DNA from 2 places in the Thioalkalivibrio sp. AKL8 genome. Region 1 is predicted to be linked to the other one. Evidence: riboswitches for the same ligand, from Rfam matches in the RefSeq annotation. Region 1 holds a riboswitch; the other holds the start of a gene.
What was found. A riboswitch is a leader RNA that binds a small molecule or an ion and turns the genes downstream of it on or off. The one in region 1 is predicted to bind cobalamin.
Positions count from the first base shown of each region.

Region 2: another riboswitch for cobalamin. It lies ahead of bluB (5,6-dimethylbenzimidazole synthase); the one in region 1 lies ahead of G335_RS0107315 (porin).

Region 1 is NZ_AQYF01000008.1:1,936-6,128, reverse strand. Features, by position in the region: gene G335_RS0107320 (cytochrome c) at 1-557, opposite strand, end outside; gene G335_RS0107315 (porin) at 592-1,707, opposite strand; cobalamin riboswitch at 1,888-2,123, opposite strand; gene G335_RS0107305 (cytochrome-c peroxidase) at 2,335-3,315, shown strand; gene G335_RS0107300 (DUF4399 domain-containing protein) at 3,380-3,829, opposite strand; gene gltX (glutamate--tRNA ligase) at 3,973-4,193, shown strand, end outside.
Region 2 is NZ_AQYF01000009.1:278,852-283,044, reverse strand. Features, by position in the region: gene cobD (threonine-phosphate decarboxylase CobD) at 1-183, opposite strand, end outside; gene cbiB (adenosylcobinamide-phosphate synthase CbiB) at 194-1,096, opposite strand; gene bluB (5,6-dimethylbenzimidazole synthase) at 1,093-1,866, opposite strand; cobalamin riboswitch at 1,959-2,224, opposite strand; gene G335_RS0110675 (cobalamin-binding protein) at 2,445-3,281, shown strand; gene G335_RS0110670 (iron ABC transporter permease) at 3,421-4,193, shown strand, end outside.

The DNA.
Region 1 (4,193 bases):
CGGCGGTAATTGTCGTGGCAGGCGAGGCAGTGGTGGCGCACGCTGTTCAGGGCCTTGGTGGCGCGCAGCTGGAAGGCCTCGTCCGCCAGGTCGTCGGCCGTCTCCACCTTCCGCTGCAGCCGTTCGGCGGCCTGGCGGTAGGACGCCTTGTACTCGGCGAAGTCTGGGTCCGCCCAGGCCGCGGGCAGGGCTCCTGGATCGCCGTCCCGCGCTGGTGTCTCGCGGTCGAACCAGGTTTCGATGTCGGCGGCCCGCCGTGCCAGCTCGTCGGCCAGATCGGGCAGACGCTCGGCGAACGGCGCGTCATAGCGCAGGATCTGCTCGATGCTGCGGTAGGTGGCCGAGGTGCCCCGCATGCTCTGCTGGCGGAAGCGCTGGAAGGCCTCGGTGGCGTCCACGCTGGCCGGGTCGTCCAGGGTTTCTTCGTAGCCTTCGCCCCAGGGGCCCGGCATCGGGACGGTGATCTCTTCGGCGCCCGTGGTCCCCGCCGATGCGAGCAGCAGGGCCAGCGGGAGGCCGGTCGTCAGCGACCGCCGGATGGATTTCGTTCGATTCATGGGGGCTCTCCCTGTTCGCGTCAGCCGTGGCGTGTCAGAAGCGGAACTGGTGCTGCAGGTGCAGTTCCCAGTCCGAGCGGTCGGCGTCGCGGTCCAGCCACATGAGCTGGGTCTTTTGCCGCTGGCCCCGGTGGTACCGGTTGAGCCCGGCGCCCCATTCGCGCTGCCAGCGCGCGTCGCCTTCCAGGTCGTCGCCGGCGTCGTGGCGCAGCACCGCGTGGCGCGCGGCCACTTCCAGCCCGTCCACCGGCAGCGACTGCGCGAGTTCGAGCTCGGCACCGAGGTCGTGATAGGACGACGCATGGTTCGGGGAGACGTCGCGGCGGAACGCGGCCAGCGAGAGCGAGGTGTGGCCGAACTTGATCACCGCGTCGGCGGTGGCGGTGACCCAGTCGGACCGCTGGCGGTCCACCGTATCTTCCAGTCCGCGGCTCCAGTCGCGCAGGTGGTTGCGGTCCGCTGCCTGAAGGCCGGCGCCCAGCGCCACGGTGCGCTCCACGGCGCGGCCGAGGGTAGTGTTGTCGCGCGGGATCTCGCCGACCGGTGCCCAGGCCCCGCGGGCACTGAACAGGTGGCCGGAGGTGGCGGGGCGGTCGTCACGCTGGTCCAGACGGCCACGGCCGTCGAACACCCCGGCGGCCCAGGCCCAGGCTTCGCCGTCACCGCCCAGTAGGGTCACGCCGGTATCGCGCCCGGCGGGGACCTCGAACTGGTTGCCCGGCACGCTGAGTTCGGTAAACAGGCGGTTGGGTCCGCCGATGTCGCGCGGCAGTCCGAAGGGTACGGTGAACTGGCCGAGGCGCAGGCCCAGATTGTCGCGGAACGCGTACTGCATCCAGATGTCGCGCATCGAGAGTTCGCCGCTGCTGAAATCCGGCTGCAGGCGAAAGCGAAGATCCGGGTGGAACAGAGTTCCCTGGGTGTCCAGCCAAGCGCGGCGGAAGTCGAACTCGCTAGTGGAACCGTCCGGGGCACGGGCGTAGCTGTAGCGGCCCTGGATCAGCGGATCCAGTGTCACCTGCAGGCCGTCTTCCGCGTCGCCGAACTCGAAGTTGGCCTGAGCCGGAGCGATGCTCGCGGCCGTCATCAGATACAGGGTGGCCAGGACCGGGATGGCATGTCGCACCGGTCGGAGATGGGTATCGTTCATTGTTGTGGTGCTCCCCTAAGGAAACACATGACCCATGTGCCCGTTCGCGCACATGGGTCATGTGTTTCCCTGGCGCGCGACCCCGCACGCCGTGGATGAAACGACGCCACAGGATGGGCTGGGAGCAGGGGAGGGCCGATCGATGAGCACGCCGGTCCTGGCCCGCCCGGCCGCCCACCGCGGCGTCGGTGTCCTCCAGGCCGGTCTCCGGACTCGCAGAGTGGATGCGCGCTGCATCCAGATGCGGATCGCCTTCCCGCGGGCATCCTGGGGATGCGCCGCAGTGGCATTGGATCCGCCCAACTCCGCCTACCGTTGCGGGGGCAGTGCCGGGCTTGCGAACGAGAGTTCGCGCACCGGCTTCCCGATTATCCCCGGCCAAAACAGGCCGGGGCACCTGAAGTCAAGGCGGACCCTACGGTGCCTCCGTTTGAGGGTCAAGGGCGCGTTGAGGCGGGATGGCGGGGGTATCCTTTGATCTGGATCAACGGAACGCTCGTTTTTGATCGCGTCCGGTTTTCCGCGTCGATAGGGTGGGTTTCATGGGATCTGGACCGAGTCTATATCGGTCCGCCCTGATGTTCCCCTTCAAGGAGACCTGCCATGAAGACACTTTCCGGATTCCGCATGACGGCGATCGCGGCCTGTGCGGCGATCGCGTTCGGGGCCTCGGCGCCTGCGCTGGCCGATACGGACTATTCGCAGTACCGCGACGTATTCGAGCCGCTGCCGGCGCTGCCGCCGATTCCGGCGGACAACTCGATGACGAAAGAGAAGATCGAGCTGGGCAAGATGCTGTTCTTCGAACCGCGCATCTCGAGCTCCGGCGTGATCTCCTGCGCTACTTGCCACAACCCGGCACTGGGCTGGGCGGATCGTATCCCGCGCGCGGTGGGCCACGATGGCCAGGTCGGCGAGCGCAACACCCCGACCGTGCTGAACTCCGGCTTCTTCACGGCGCAGTTCTGGGATGGCCGCGAGGATGACCTGGAAGGCCAGGCGCTGGGCCCGATCCAGGATGCGATCGAGATGGCGATGCCGCTGGAGGACGCGATTGAGCGTCTGGAAGAGTTCAACGAGTACCAGGAGAAGTTCCAGGCCGCGTATCCGGACTATGACGGCGACAACGTGATCAATGCCGATCACGTGGCCCACGCGCTCGCGACCTTCCAGCGCACGCTGAATACCCCGAACTCGCCGCTGGATCGCTGGCTGGTCGGGGACGAAGGGGCGATGAGCGAGCAGCAGATGCGCGGGATGAAGCTGTTTGCCGACAATGGCTGCGTGGCCTGCCACGCGGGCCCGGCACTGACCGACAGCAATTTCCATCGCATCCAGGTGCCGGGCTCGGAAGACGAGGGCCGGTATCTGGTGACCGGCGAGGAGAGTGATCGCTTCGCCTTCAAGACCCCGACGCTGCGCAACGTGGCGTTGACCTACCCCTACATGAACAACGGCGAGACCGCTACGCTGGACGAGGCGATCCGCATCATGGGGCAGGAGATGCTGGGCATGGAGTTCAGCGACGATGAAGTCGCGGATCTGGAGGCCTTCATGCACGCGCTGACCGGTGACATGCCGCAGTTCGAGATCCCGGCACTGCCGTAACCGACCGGTCGCCGCTGGCGATGACGAGCCCCCTCCGGTTTTGGAGGGGGCTTTTTTGTGCCGCCTATTCGACGGTGATGGTGATCTTGTCGGAGGTCACTGGCGGGTCGAAGCTGAGGTGGCGATAGTCCATGAAGAGCAATTGCAGGGTGTGAGTGCCCGGCTCCAGTTCGATCTCGCCTTCGGTCTGACCGCCTCCGAAGTGCCGCTTGTGGTCGGAGAAGGGAAGCGAGGTATCCAGGTCGACCTCGTCCAGCGGCTGGTTGACCAGCAGGTGATGATGCCCGGTGTTGTCGGCCTCGACACCGGCCGGCGCCACGCCCATGCCGCGCAGGCCCATCTGAATGGGCACGGGGCTCTCGACGGTGTCGCCGTCCTGCGGGCTGATGAAGTACACCTCGGCCCCTTCGGGCGCCGGAACGCGGTCCATGCTGGCGGCATTGCTTGCAGCCAGGGCGAATGCCCCAGTGACCAGGGCGATGGTCGCGAGGCGGGTGAGCGAAACGGATTTCATCACGACTCCTTCGGGCAATAGGGGCCCGTGTGCTTGCCTGTCTCGAGTATAGCCGGCGGAAACCGGGCTACCAGGTTATCGCCATGTAGCGTTCTGCTACCCTAGGCGCCTTTGCTCACTACCCGTAATCGAGTGTCCCGCGCATGAGTTTCCGTACCCGTTTTGCCCCCAGTCCCACCGGCTATCTGCACATTGGTGGTGCCCGAACCGCATTGTTCTCCTGGTTGTACACCCGCCATCACGGGGGCGACTTCGTGCTCCGTATCGAGGACACTGATCTGGAGCGAAGCACCGCCGAGTCGGTGAACGCGATCCTGGAGGGCATGAACTGGCTGGGTCTGACCTACGACCATGGCCCGTTCTA
Region 2 (4,193 bases), on a different contig from region 1:
GTCGTCCGGTTCCGGCAGGCGCGCCCAGGCCCCTGGCGGCAGCTCGCCCGCGGGGTAGCCATGCGGGTTGATGCCCGTGGAGAGATCCAGCCAGTCGGCCTCGGGGATCCCGTAGCGCGCAGCCGCCTGACGGATACCGCCCCCGTGCACCTGGATCAGTACCTGCGGCTCCGGCTTCTGCATCGATTGGGCCTCAGAACAGGACAACGACAATCACTCCGGCCACAATGAAGGCCATCCAGATGGCCAGCGCACGATCCAGCAGCGCAACCGCCTGGCGAATGCCTGCCGCGTCGGGCATGCGGCCCATCCCCAGACGGGGTCGCCACTCGCGCTGCCCGCCATAGGGCGCCGCCCCCCCCAGGACCACGCCCAGCGCACCCGCCCCCGCGGCCATCACCGGCCCCGCATTCGGGCTCTTCCAGCCGGCGGCCTGCTCGCGCCAGCACTGCAGCGCGTCCCGGCCACGACCGGCCAGGGCATAGCCCAGCGCCGTGAGACGGGCCGGGATCAGGTTCATCGCATCGTCCAGGCGCGCGGCGGCCCAGCCAAACGAGCGAAACCGGTCATTGCGATAGCCCCACATCGCGTCCAGCGTGTTCACCAGGCGATAAGCCACCACGCCCGGTGCGCCAGCCACCAGGAACCAGAAGATCGTGGCGAACAGCGCGTCGTTGCCGTTCTCCAGCACCGACTCGATGGTCGCGCCACTCACCCCGCGCGCGTCCAGGGCCGCCGTGTCGCGACTGACCAGCATGCCGACACCGGTGCGCGCCCCAGACAGGTCATCCTTTTCCAGGGCCTCGGCCACCACCTCCGCATGCTCGTCCAGACTGCGCCAGCCAATCGCCAGCGTGAGGATCGCCAGCGTCAGAACCCAGCCCCAGGCCAGCGACGCGCCCAGTGCGGCCAGCGCCACCCAGGGCAGGACCAGTGCCGCGAGGAGGAGCGCTCCGCGTGCACGACTCGGCGCATGCCAGCGGGATTCGGCCCAGGCGGCCAGCCGGCCGAATCCGGCCAGCGGATGGAACCGCCGTGGGTCACCAAACAGTCGGTCCAGGATCAGGGCGCCGATCAAGATCAGAAAGGTACTCATGTGTCGCCACCCCCGGATGGCCCATCCGGACGCGCGGCGGATTCCCGCACAACCGTGGGCAAGGCCAGCTCGCACGGCGCACCCCAGCGATCCTGGAACACCAAGTCTTCCAGTGGGCGCCGGCTGTCCCAGCCCGCGGTCTCCAGCATTGGCCGGTCATAGAAGCGCTCCACATGCCCCAGGCACAGCACCGCGATCGGGTACCCGCCTTCGGGCATGTCCAGCCGATTGGCCAGCCAGTCCGGATCGAACAGGGAAACCCAGCCCATGCCCAGGCCCTCGGCGCGGGCGGCCAGCCACAGGTTCTGGATCGCACACGCGGCAGAACAGAGGTCCATCTCGGGGAGCGTCCGCCGGCCCAGCACGTAGCGCTCGCGGCCATCGGTCAGGGCCACGACCAGCAACTCGCCCGCCTCGCGGATGCCCTCCAGCTTCAAGCGATGCACGTCGGCCGCGCGCTCGCCACAGGCCTCGGCGGTGCGCGCCTGTTCATCCGCCGCGTGGGCGTGGAGCGCCTCGCGCACCGCCGGGTCGGTAATGCGCAGGAAGCGCCAGGGCTGCATGTAGCCGACGCTCGGCGCGCGATGCGCCGCCTCCAGCAGCCGCCGCAACACCGCTGGATCGACCGGGTCCGGCCGAAAATGGCGCATATCCCGGCGTTCCGCGATCACGCGATAGACGGCCGCAAGATCATCTTGGGAAAATCCCGAACCCCCGGCATCAGCGCCCGGGCAGGAAGGGTTCTCATTGGCGGGCAACTCGGACTGCATCGGCTTACCGTCAGGGGGACACGACGCGGATGCAGAGGGATCGGGGTGTGGCCACAGGGGCCCGCACCTACCGACCCTCGCCCACCGCGCGGTCGCAGAAACATCGTCCAGGCCGGTCTCCGGGCTCGCGAGGCCCCGGGCAACCCGGGGCGGCAAGTCGCCTTCCCGGGCCACGTTCGGCCCAGTGGCTTTCGACTTGTCGAGGTCCGAGCGGCCTGCGGAAGCACCCCTCGAACCCACTCGCTTACCGTTGCGGGGGCAGCGTCGGAATGGGGCTGCGGAGGATCTCGCGCCTGCACCGACTTCCCGTTTAACCCGCGCGATCAGTCGCCCGGGCACCTGGTAGCAAGCCGCCAATCATACGCGGCAAGCCCACTGCCGACCAATTGACGCTCCGAGGGGCCCCAAGCTTGCTGCTATGATGCCCCGCTAGTCCAGCGGCAGGTGGCGGCTCCCCAGCCGGCTCGAAGGCGCTTGAACAACCAATCCAATGCGACTGTAAAATCATGCAATTCTTGACTTTCCGAACTCCACTGCTCGCTTGCCTCCTGGGCGTGCTCTCAACCCCGCTGATCGCAATGGCGGACTCAATCACGGTCACCGACGACGATGACCGCGAGGTCCATCTGGAGCAGCCTGCCGAGCGCATCGTCAGCCTGGCGCCGCACATCACCGAGGTGCTGTTTGCCGTGGGTGCGGGGGACCGCATCGTGGGCGCAACGCAGTACAGCGATTATCCGCCCGAGGCGGAGGGCATCCCGCGGATTGGCGGTTACAGCCGGATTGACCTGGAACGGGTACTGGAAAGGGACCCCGATCTAGTGATCGCGTGGAAGAGCGGCAACTCCGCCTCCCAGGTCGAACGCCTGCGCGAACTGGGACTGCCAGTGTACGTATCGGAACCACGCAGCTTCGAGGGTGTGGCCTCGAGCATGCGGCGGATGGCCACGCTCGCCGGCACGCATGACCAGGGCGAGGCCGCGGCAGAGGACTTCCTGGGCCGAATGGACGCGCTCCGCGCCACGTACGGCGACCGGGACCCGATTCGCGTGTTTTATCAGGTGTGGGAGCAACCGTTGATGACGGTCAATGACGACCACCTGATCGCCGAGGCCATCGCCGTCTGTGGCGGCGTGAACGTGTTCGGCGATCTCGACCGCCTGGTGCCACGCATTGGCCGCGAAGCCGTACTGGATGCCGACCCCGAGGTCATCATCGGCGGCGGCATGGGCGAGGACCGCCCCGACTGGGTGGTCGCCTGGGGCCAATGGGAGGACATGACCGCGGTCCAGCGCGACAATCTGTTCTTCATTCCCCCTTCGCTCCTGCAACGCCATACCGGACGCATCGCGGAAGGCACGGCCCTGATGTGCGAAGAGCTCGAACGCGCCCGCGCACGCCGTCCCGCCCCATGACCATGACGGTCCGCCTCGCAGTCTCTCGGAAAGGATATCGCGGGACACCAATGAAGGAGCGTTGTACGTGCGCTGAAGGCAGCGCTCCCGCCGTTCCGGCAACCTACCGCTTCGCCCGCCTGGAGCGGAGGGCTACCGCTTGACCCGTTCGTTCCTCCTGGCCCTGGGCGCGCTGTTGCCCGCGTCTGTGCTCTCCGTTCTGGTGGCACTGGCCTACGGCAGCGTGCAGATTCCGTTCCCTGACCTGCTGAGTGTCTTCTTCGGCGAGGCCTCGCGACTGCACAGCACCCTGGTACTGGATCTGCGCCTGCCACGCGCGCTGGCCGCGTTCGCCGCCGGCGGGTTGCTAGGCCTGGCCGGAGCGCTGATGCAGGTCCTGCTGCGCAATCCACTGGCCGATCCCTACGTGCTGGGGCTCTCCGGCGGTGCCTCGGTGGGCGCCTTGCTGGCGATGCTCGCGGGACTGTCCATGTTCTCGGTCTCGGCCGCGGCCTTCGTGGGCGCCCTGCTGTCCACCATTCTGGTGTTCGGCCTGGCCCACGGCACGGGCAGCTGGACCCCGACCCGCCTGCTGCTGACCGGTGTCGTGGTGGCCGCCGGCTGGGGCGCGATGATCAGTTTCATCCTCGCGGTCAGCCCCACTGCGGAGCTCCCGGGCATGCTGTACTGGCTGATGGGCGACGTCTCCCATGCCCGCAACCCCTACCCGGCCTGGGGCGTACTCGTGGTCGTGGCGCTGCTCGCCCTGCCATTTGGCCGCACCCTGAACGTGCTCGCGCGCGGCCCGATGCAGGCCGCGGCCCTCGGAGTGGCCGTACGCCCGGTGGAATGGACGATCTATGTGGTGGCGGCCCTGATCACCGCGACCGCGGTCACCCAGGTCGGCGCGGTCGGCTTTGTCGGGTTGATCGT